Coraliomargarita algicola: one gene and its partner. The protein of the gene in region 2 interacts with the protein of the main gene of each other region in a pairwise test. Links are inferred from orthologs where the notes say so. Each region holds a gene or a part of one and is shown on either strand. Other genes may lie near its edges.

Evidence for each region.
Region 1: the proteins of ligA (region 2) and leuS interact in binary tests that used the Escherichia coli proteins (3 or more experiments, as listed by UniProt). The link is inferred for Coraliomargarita algicola from one-to-one orthologs.

The regions. Positions count from the first base shown.
Region 1 is NZ_CP138858.1:4,310,997-4,314,311, forward strand. The notes cover bases 8-3,104. They hold leuS (leucine--tRNA ligase), read right to left. Parts: upstream 2,798-3,104; coding sequence 218-2,797; downstream 8-217. Other genes in these bases: SH580_RS17730 (FecR family protein), read right to left, coding at 8-215; SH580_RS17740 (hypothetical protein), read left to right, coding at 3,053-3,104. Outside these bases: more of SH580_RS17730, read right to left, coding at 1-7; more of SH580_RS17740, read left to right, coding at 3,105-3,315.
Region 2 is NZ_CP138858.1:4,523,139-4,526,303, forward strand. What follows is about bases 16-2,962. They hold ligA (NAD-dependent DNA ligase LigA), read right to left. Parts: upstream 2,515-2,962; coding sequence 517-2,514; downstream 16-516. Other genes in these bases: SH580_RS18655 (IS4 family transposase), read left to right, coding at 16-323; SH580_RS18665 (sulfite exporter TauE/SafE family protein), read left to right, coding at 2,714-2,962. In the rest of the region: more of SH580_RS18655, read left to right, coding at 1-15; more of SH580_RS18665, read left to right, coding at 2,963-3,165. UniProt on the Escherichia coli protein: DNA ligase that catalyzes the formation of phosphodiester linkages between 5'-phosphoryl and 3'-hydroxyl groups in double-stranded DNA using NAD as a coenzyme and as the energy source for the reaction.

The DNA of each region.
Region 1 (3,315 bases), 210 kb from region 2 along the record:
GCCTGGACTAAGCCGCTACGACTGGTGATGATGGCACTGCCCTCTATCATCGTTTGCGCCGGCAGTGCTGGCACTTTACAGAGGCAGAGTGCGGCGATAACGTATATGAGAGGGCGAGCTCGTTGGCTGGTCTCGCGGGCAAAGGCAAGCAGGCGTCCAGCGGCTGTTGTCGCCGGACGCCCAGAGTTTGCATGCCGTATCCTGCAATTAGTCATGACTAGACGGCCACGATATTGACGATCTTGCCCGGCACGTAGATCTCTTTCTTAATCGTCTTGCCGTCGATGAAGCCCTGCACGCGCTCGTTGGCCTTGGCGGCCGCGATGGCATCGTCCTTGGATACATCGGCGGGCAGTTGTGCGTCGCCCCGATACTTGCCGTTGACTTGGAAGATGATTTTGACGCTGTCCTCGACGAGCTTGCTTTCATCGTATTTCGGCCAGCCGGCTTCGACGATGCTACCTTCGTGCCCGAGGCGTTGCCAGAGTTCTTCGGCGATGTGTGGTGCCAGAGGGGCGAGCAGTTTGATGAAGTCTTCGACTGCTTCGCGAGGCAGGGCCTCCGTCTTGGCGAGTTGATTGATGCAGATCATCATTTGCGAGATCGCCGTGTTGAAGCCTAAGCTGCTGTAGTCTTCGGTGACTTTCTTGATGGTGGCGTGCAATACGCGCTCCGTTTCGGGATCGAGTGCGTCGCTTTGACCGATCTTGAGTTGGAGCTCGCCATCATCGGCTACCACCAGGCGCCATGTCTTGCGCAGGAAGCGGGCGATGCCTTCGATGCCCTTGGTGTTCCAAGGCTTCATCGCTTCAAGAGGACCGAGGAACATCAAGTAAAGACGTAGCGCATCGGCTCCGTAGCTTTCGATGATGGTTTCAGGGTTGACCACATTACCGCGGCTTTTGGACATCTTCTCACCGTCTTCGCCGAGGATAATGCCTTGGTGAAAGAGTTTCTTAAAGGGCTCGGGATCGCTGACAACGCCGATATCGTATAGAATGTGGTGCCAGAAGCGAGCGTAGAGCAGATGGAGCACCGCGTGCTCGGCCCCGCCGATGTAGAGATCCGGGGTGCCCCAATACTTTTCTTTTTCAGGGTCGATTAGAGCCTCGGTGTTTTTCGGGTCGACGTAGCGCAGGTAATACCAGCAAGAACCCGCCCATTGCGGCATGGTATTGGTTTCACGGATCGCGGGGACCCAGCCGTCCTGGGCCTCCGTGGAAGTGGCGCCGGTCGCGGGGTCGATGAAGACATGTAGCCAATTTTCGGCCTTAGAGAGCGGGCTTTGTCCGTCCGGAGAGGGGGTGTAGCTCTCGACTTCGGGCAGTTCCAGTGGGAGCTCGGCTTCGGGCAGGATGATGGCGTAGAGCAGCTCGCCGTCGACTTCACAAGTGACGGGGCGCTCCACAGACTTGAGAGAGTCATCGACCAAGTCGTAGTTGCTTTGACTGAGCCATAGCACTGGGAAAGGTTCGCCCCAGTAGCGTTGACGTGAGAAGAGCCAGTCGCGCAGCTTGAAGTTGATGGTCGCCTTACCGCGATTATCGGCGGCGAGTTGTTCGATCACCGCATTTTTGGCCGATTCAGAGTCCTTGTCGCTTTGTTCGCCAGAGTTGATCAGCTTGCCAGGGCCGGTGTAAGCTTCGATGAGTCCTCCGTCCGCGTCCTTCTCAGCTTTGCCGCCGTCGTCGATGACTTGAATGATTTCGAGCCCAAACTCTTTGGCGAATTCAAAGTCGCGCACATCGTGTGCGGGCACGGCCATGATCGCACCCGTGCCATAGGTCATGAGCACATAGTCGGCGACCCAGATAGGGATTTCCTTGCCGTTCACCGGGTTGATCGCTGTGGCACCGGTCCAAACACCGGTTTTGTCCTTGGAGAGTTCGGCGCGTTCGAGGTCGGATTTGCTCTTGGCCTTTTCGACGTAGGCGGCGACCGCTGCTTGATTTTCAGCGGTGGTGATGGAGGCGACCAGCGGGTGCTCCGGAGCGATGACCATGTAGGTGGCTCCATAGAGCGTGTCGGGGCGTGTGGTGAACACCGTCAACTGTGAGTCGTGCCCTGCGACATCGAAAGTGATTTCTGCCCCTTCCGAGCGGCCGATCCAGTTCTCCTGTAGGCGCTTCGTAGAATCGGGCCAGTCGAGGTCTTTGAGCCCGGCGATCAGGCGTTCGGCGTATTCAGTGATGCGCAGCACCCATTGGCGGATCGGGCGACGTTCGACGGGGAAATTGCCACGTTCAGAGCGAGGGCCTTCGGGGGTGTTGAGCACTTCCTCATTGGCGAGCACGGTGCCGAGTTCCGGGCAGAACCAGACCGGTTTTTCATCTACGTAGGCGAGCCCCTTCTTGAAGAGCTGCATGAAGATCCACTGGGTCCATTTAAAGTAGCCAGGGTCGGTGGTATTGACTTCGCGGCTCCAGTCGTAGGCGAAGCCGAGTTGGCTGAGCTGCTTGGTGAAGTTGGCCACATTCTGCTTGGTAGTGATGGCCGGGTGGGTGCCCGTCTTGATAGCATACTGCTCTGTTGGCAGGCCAAAGGCGTCCCAGCCCATGGGATGCAGCACATTGAAGCCCAGTGCCTTTTTGAAGCGCTTGAGGGCATCACTGGCAGTGTAGCCCTCGGGGTGGCCGATGTGTAGCCCTGCGCCCGAAGGGTAGGGAAACATATCCAGCACATAGAATGTGGGTTTGTCTTCGAAGTCTTTAGCTTCGTAGGTGTGGTTTTCTGCCCAGTATGCCTGCCACTTGGGCTCGATGCTGGAAAAGTCGTATTCTTTGGTCGTTGTAGCCATTTTTAGAAAACGGCGAATTAAGAAGGCCGCTTTGGTGTCCGTCAACGAAGGAAAGGATGTTTCAGCACCTGAGAGGCGACTTATCGAGGAATCTTGGATTGCTTAGGCTGAGCTTGCATGTGCTTTGTTGATTGCATCTGATTCGGCTTATTATCAATATTTTGCTGATGAATTAATTCCCCTAATGCTTGTGGCGTGTCTGGTGTTGCGTTACGTTTGCGTGTATTTTTTATGTTTCAGTTGTTTAGGCACAATATGCTTGGCTTGATATGGCTCTTCTTGGTTGGGATCGGAATTGCTTGGCTATGGGTGTACAGTCAAACCCCGGGTGGCTTCGGTGAGGTGCCGGACGTCTGGCCTGAGAGCAGCTCGCTAGAGTTAAACGGGAGTCATTTTCAATTGCTGATGTTCGTGCATCCACAGTGTCCATGTTCGCGTTCCAGTTTAGGAGAATTGGCTGTCTTGATGCGTCATTGTTCCAGCGATTTATCAGCGCGGGTGCTATTTGTTAGCCTCGC
Region 2 (3,165 bases):
CGGCCGCGCTGATCGCCAAGCAGCGCCAAAGCGTCGCTTCTGCCGCAGGCGTTGAGCCCTTGCGCATCAGCTTTGCCAAGGTTTTGCACAAGACAGCCGCACTGTGCGAGCTACTGCAAGTCGGTGCAGACTTGATCACCCCGCAAGCGCTGGCTCAGTGGATACAGCGACTCTTAGATGATCTTATATATGATGCCGTTATTAAAAAACGAAGACCTAGAACTTGCCCCAGAACCCTACGACAACCCACAAAAGACTGGCCAAAAACTAAAGTTGCCCAGTCAAAACGAGTTGTCAAAACTATAGAAGTCACCAATCCTTAAAGACATTGGGCTTAAGCCGTTACTCTTACCTTAGGGAGCGTTTCCTTTGTAAGAGTGAGCGCTTCAGCGCTTTGGGGCATGAGGCGGTTCATTTAGATTTCTTCATTTCATAATACGATTTACGTCATTACTTTTGAGAAACGCTCTAAATGCGTGAAGTGACAATCAACTTGTCTGCGTAGATCTCTCAAATTCAACCGACTAGTTGCTTGAACTCGTCTTCGTCTAGAATCGCGATGCCTAGCTTTTCGGCTTTGGCGTATTTGGAGCCGGCGGCTTCGCCGGCGAGCACATAGTCGGTCTTTTTACTGACACTGGAGCTGGTGCGGCCACCGGCGGCTTCAATCATTTTAGTGGCTTCGTCGCGGGTGAGGGTGGGTAGGGCTCCCGTCAGCACCACTGTTTTGCCTGCGAGCACGCCGTCGGCTTGGGCTTGGCGAGCACTTTCAAAATTGAGCCCGTGGGCTTTGAGTTGTTGGATGAGGCTCTGGTTGTCGCTGTCGGCAAACCAGGCGTGAATGCTCTGCGCCATGATGCTGCCGATGCCGTCGACGGCTTCGAGCTGTTCTTCGGTGGCGCTGGCGATGGCTTCGAGCGAGTCGAAGTTGGCTTCGAGATCCTTGGCGGATTGTTTGCCCACGTGCGGGATGCCGAGCCCGTGGATGAGTTGCCAGAGCTCGCGCTGCTTGCTGGCTTCCAACGCGGCGATGAGATTTTGAGCCGACTTCTCGGCGAACTTATCTAGTTCGAGCAATTGCGCTTCGGTCAGGGTGTAGAGGTCGGCTTGGGTCTGGACCATGCCGCGCTTGACCAACTGTTCGACGACGGCGCTGCCGAGGTTTTCGATGTCCATACAAGCGCGGCTGGCGAAGTGTTCCAGCGCGCGTTGCTGGCGGATCGGGTCGTCCTTGCTCACGATGCGCCATACTGCTTGCGTGGGGTCGCGTTCGGCCTCGATGCCGAGCGCTTTGAGGTGTTCGCCAAAGATGAAAGGCTGGCTGTCGGCGGGGCGTTTCGCGAGATTGACGCTGAGCACTTGTGGGATGATTTCGCCGGCCTTTTGCACCAGCACCGTGTCGCCGGGGCGAATGTCTTTGCGCTGGATCTCGTCCTCGTTGTGCAAGGTGGCTCGTGAGACGGTGGTGCCTGCGAGTTGCACCGGCTCTAAAATGGCGACGGGGGTAACGGCGCCGGTGCGGCCGATCTGGAGGCTGATTTCTTTGAGTAAAGTCTCGGCGCGTTCGGCTTCGAACTTGTAGGCGATCGCCCAGCGGGGTGCTTTGGAGGTGTAGCCAGCTTCTTCTTGTTGTGCGAAGTCGTTGAGTTTGACCACCGCGCCGTCGGTCGGGTAGGCGAAATTTTGCCGCAGTGTATCCAGTTCTTCGATGCACTTCCAGGCGCTTTCTATATCATCGGCGAGCCAATACTTCTCCAGCACCGGGAACTGCCATTCCTTCAGTTTTTGCTGAATCTCGGATTGTGTGCTGAAATAGTTGCCTGGTTCGCAAGCTCCGATGCCGTAGAGCACGATGTCGAGTTGGCGACTGCGGGCCTCGGCAGGGTCGAGTAATTTGATGGTGCCTGCGGCGAGATTACGTGGGTTGGCATAGAGCGCTTGCCCCTCCGCTGCGCGGGCGGCGTTGATGCGCTCGAATTCCTGGTGGCGCATGTAGATTTCGCCGCGCACCTCCAGCACGGTGGGTGCGCCTTGAATCTTGTCCGGTAAGCCGCGGATGCCGCGCACGTTGGAGGTAATGTCGTCACCCTCGATGCCGTTGCCACGGGAGACGGCGCGCACGAGTGCTCCGTCCTCATAGCTGAGGCTGACGGCGACACCGTCGATCTTGGGCTCGACCAAATAGGTGAGCGCTTGCTCCGGAAAGCGCTTGAGCAGTCGTTGGCCAAACTCGATCAGTTCTGCCGAGCTATAGGTATTATCCAGGCTCAGCATCGGTTTGCGGTGACGGTAGCTCTCAAAGGCTTCCAAGCGGTCGTCGCCCACGCTTTGAGTGGGCGAGGGGGCGGCACCGAAGTCAAATTCCGGGTTGGCGGCTTCTAATTGGGCCAGCTCGGCCTTGAGGCGATCGTAGGCCTGATCGTCGATCTTGGGCTGCGCCTCTTTGTAGTAGAGACGGTCGTGCTCTGCGATTTCGGCGCGTAGTCGGGCAATTGTTTTCTGCGGATCAGCCATGGCGCAAGTGAAACTGTGAATGGCTTGGTGTAAAGCTGCGATCTTTGAGTTATATTAAAACTCCGTGTTCAGGCTTTGCTGTTGTTTTTCCTCGGCAGAATCATTGTAGGCAGAATCATTAATCTGATTATACTGATGTGACTTGCTATCAATCTGTATTCGGCAATTCTGTAGTGTTTTATGGGATCTTGTTAAGCAGATGTTTGATTACCAGACAGTTTACAACGCATACACGGCCTTGATTGCGGGGCTCATCACCAGCGTACACTGCGTCGCGATGTGCGGCCCCTTATCGTGCGCCTTTGCGCCGACAAAGGCACAAGATGCCAGCCCGCAGCTGGTCTTGACCTGCTACCATCTGGCCAAGCTGTTTTCGTATGCACTGGTCGGCACGCTGGCGGGGGCCTTTGGCTCAGTGGTGATCCGCTCTGTTGAGAGCTCTTGGCTGAATTATCTGCCGTGGATCTTAGTGCTGTTTTTTTTGATGGTGGCCTTTCGCTTGGATCGCTTTTTACCCAAGCCGATTTGGCTGGGGAAATTGTATCGGCAGGTCACTGCCCGCTTCAGTCGTTTGCAAAAACCGGTGGCCGCAGCTGTGATTGGGCTGGCCAGTCCTCTGCTGCCCTGTGGACCACTTTATATGATCTTCGG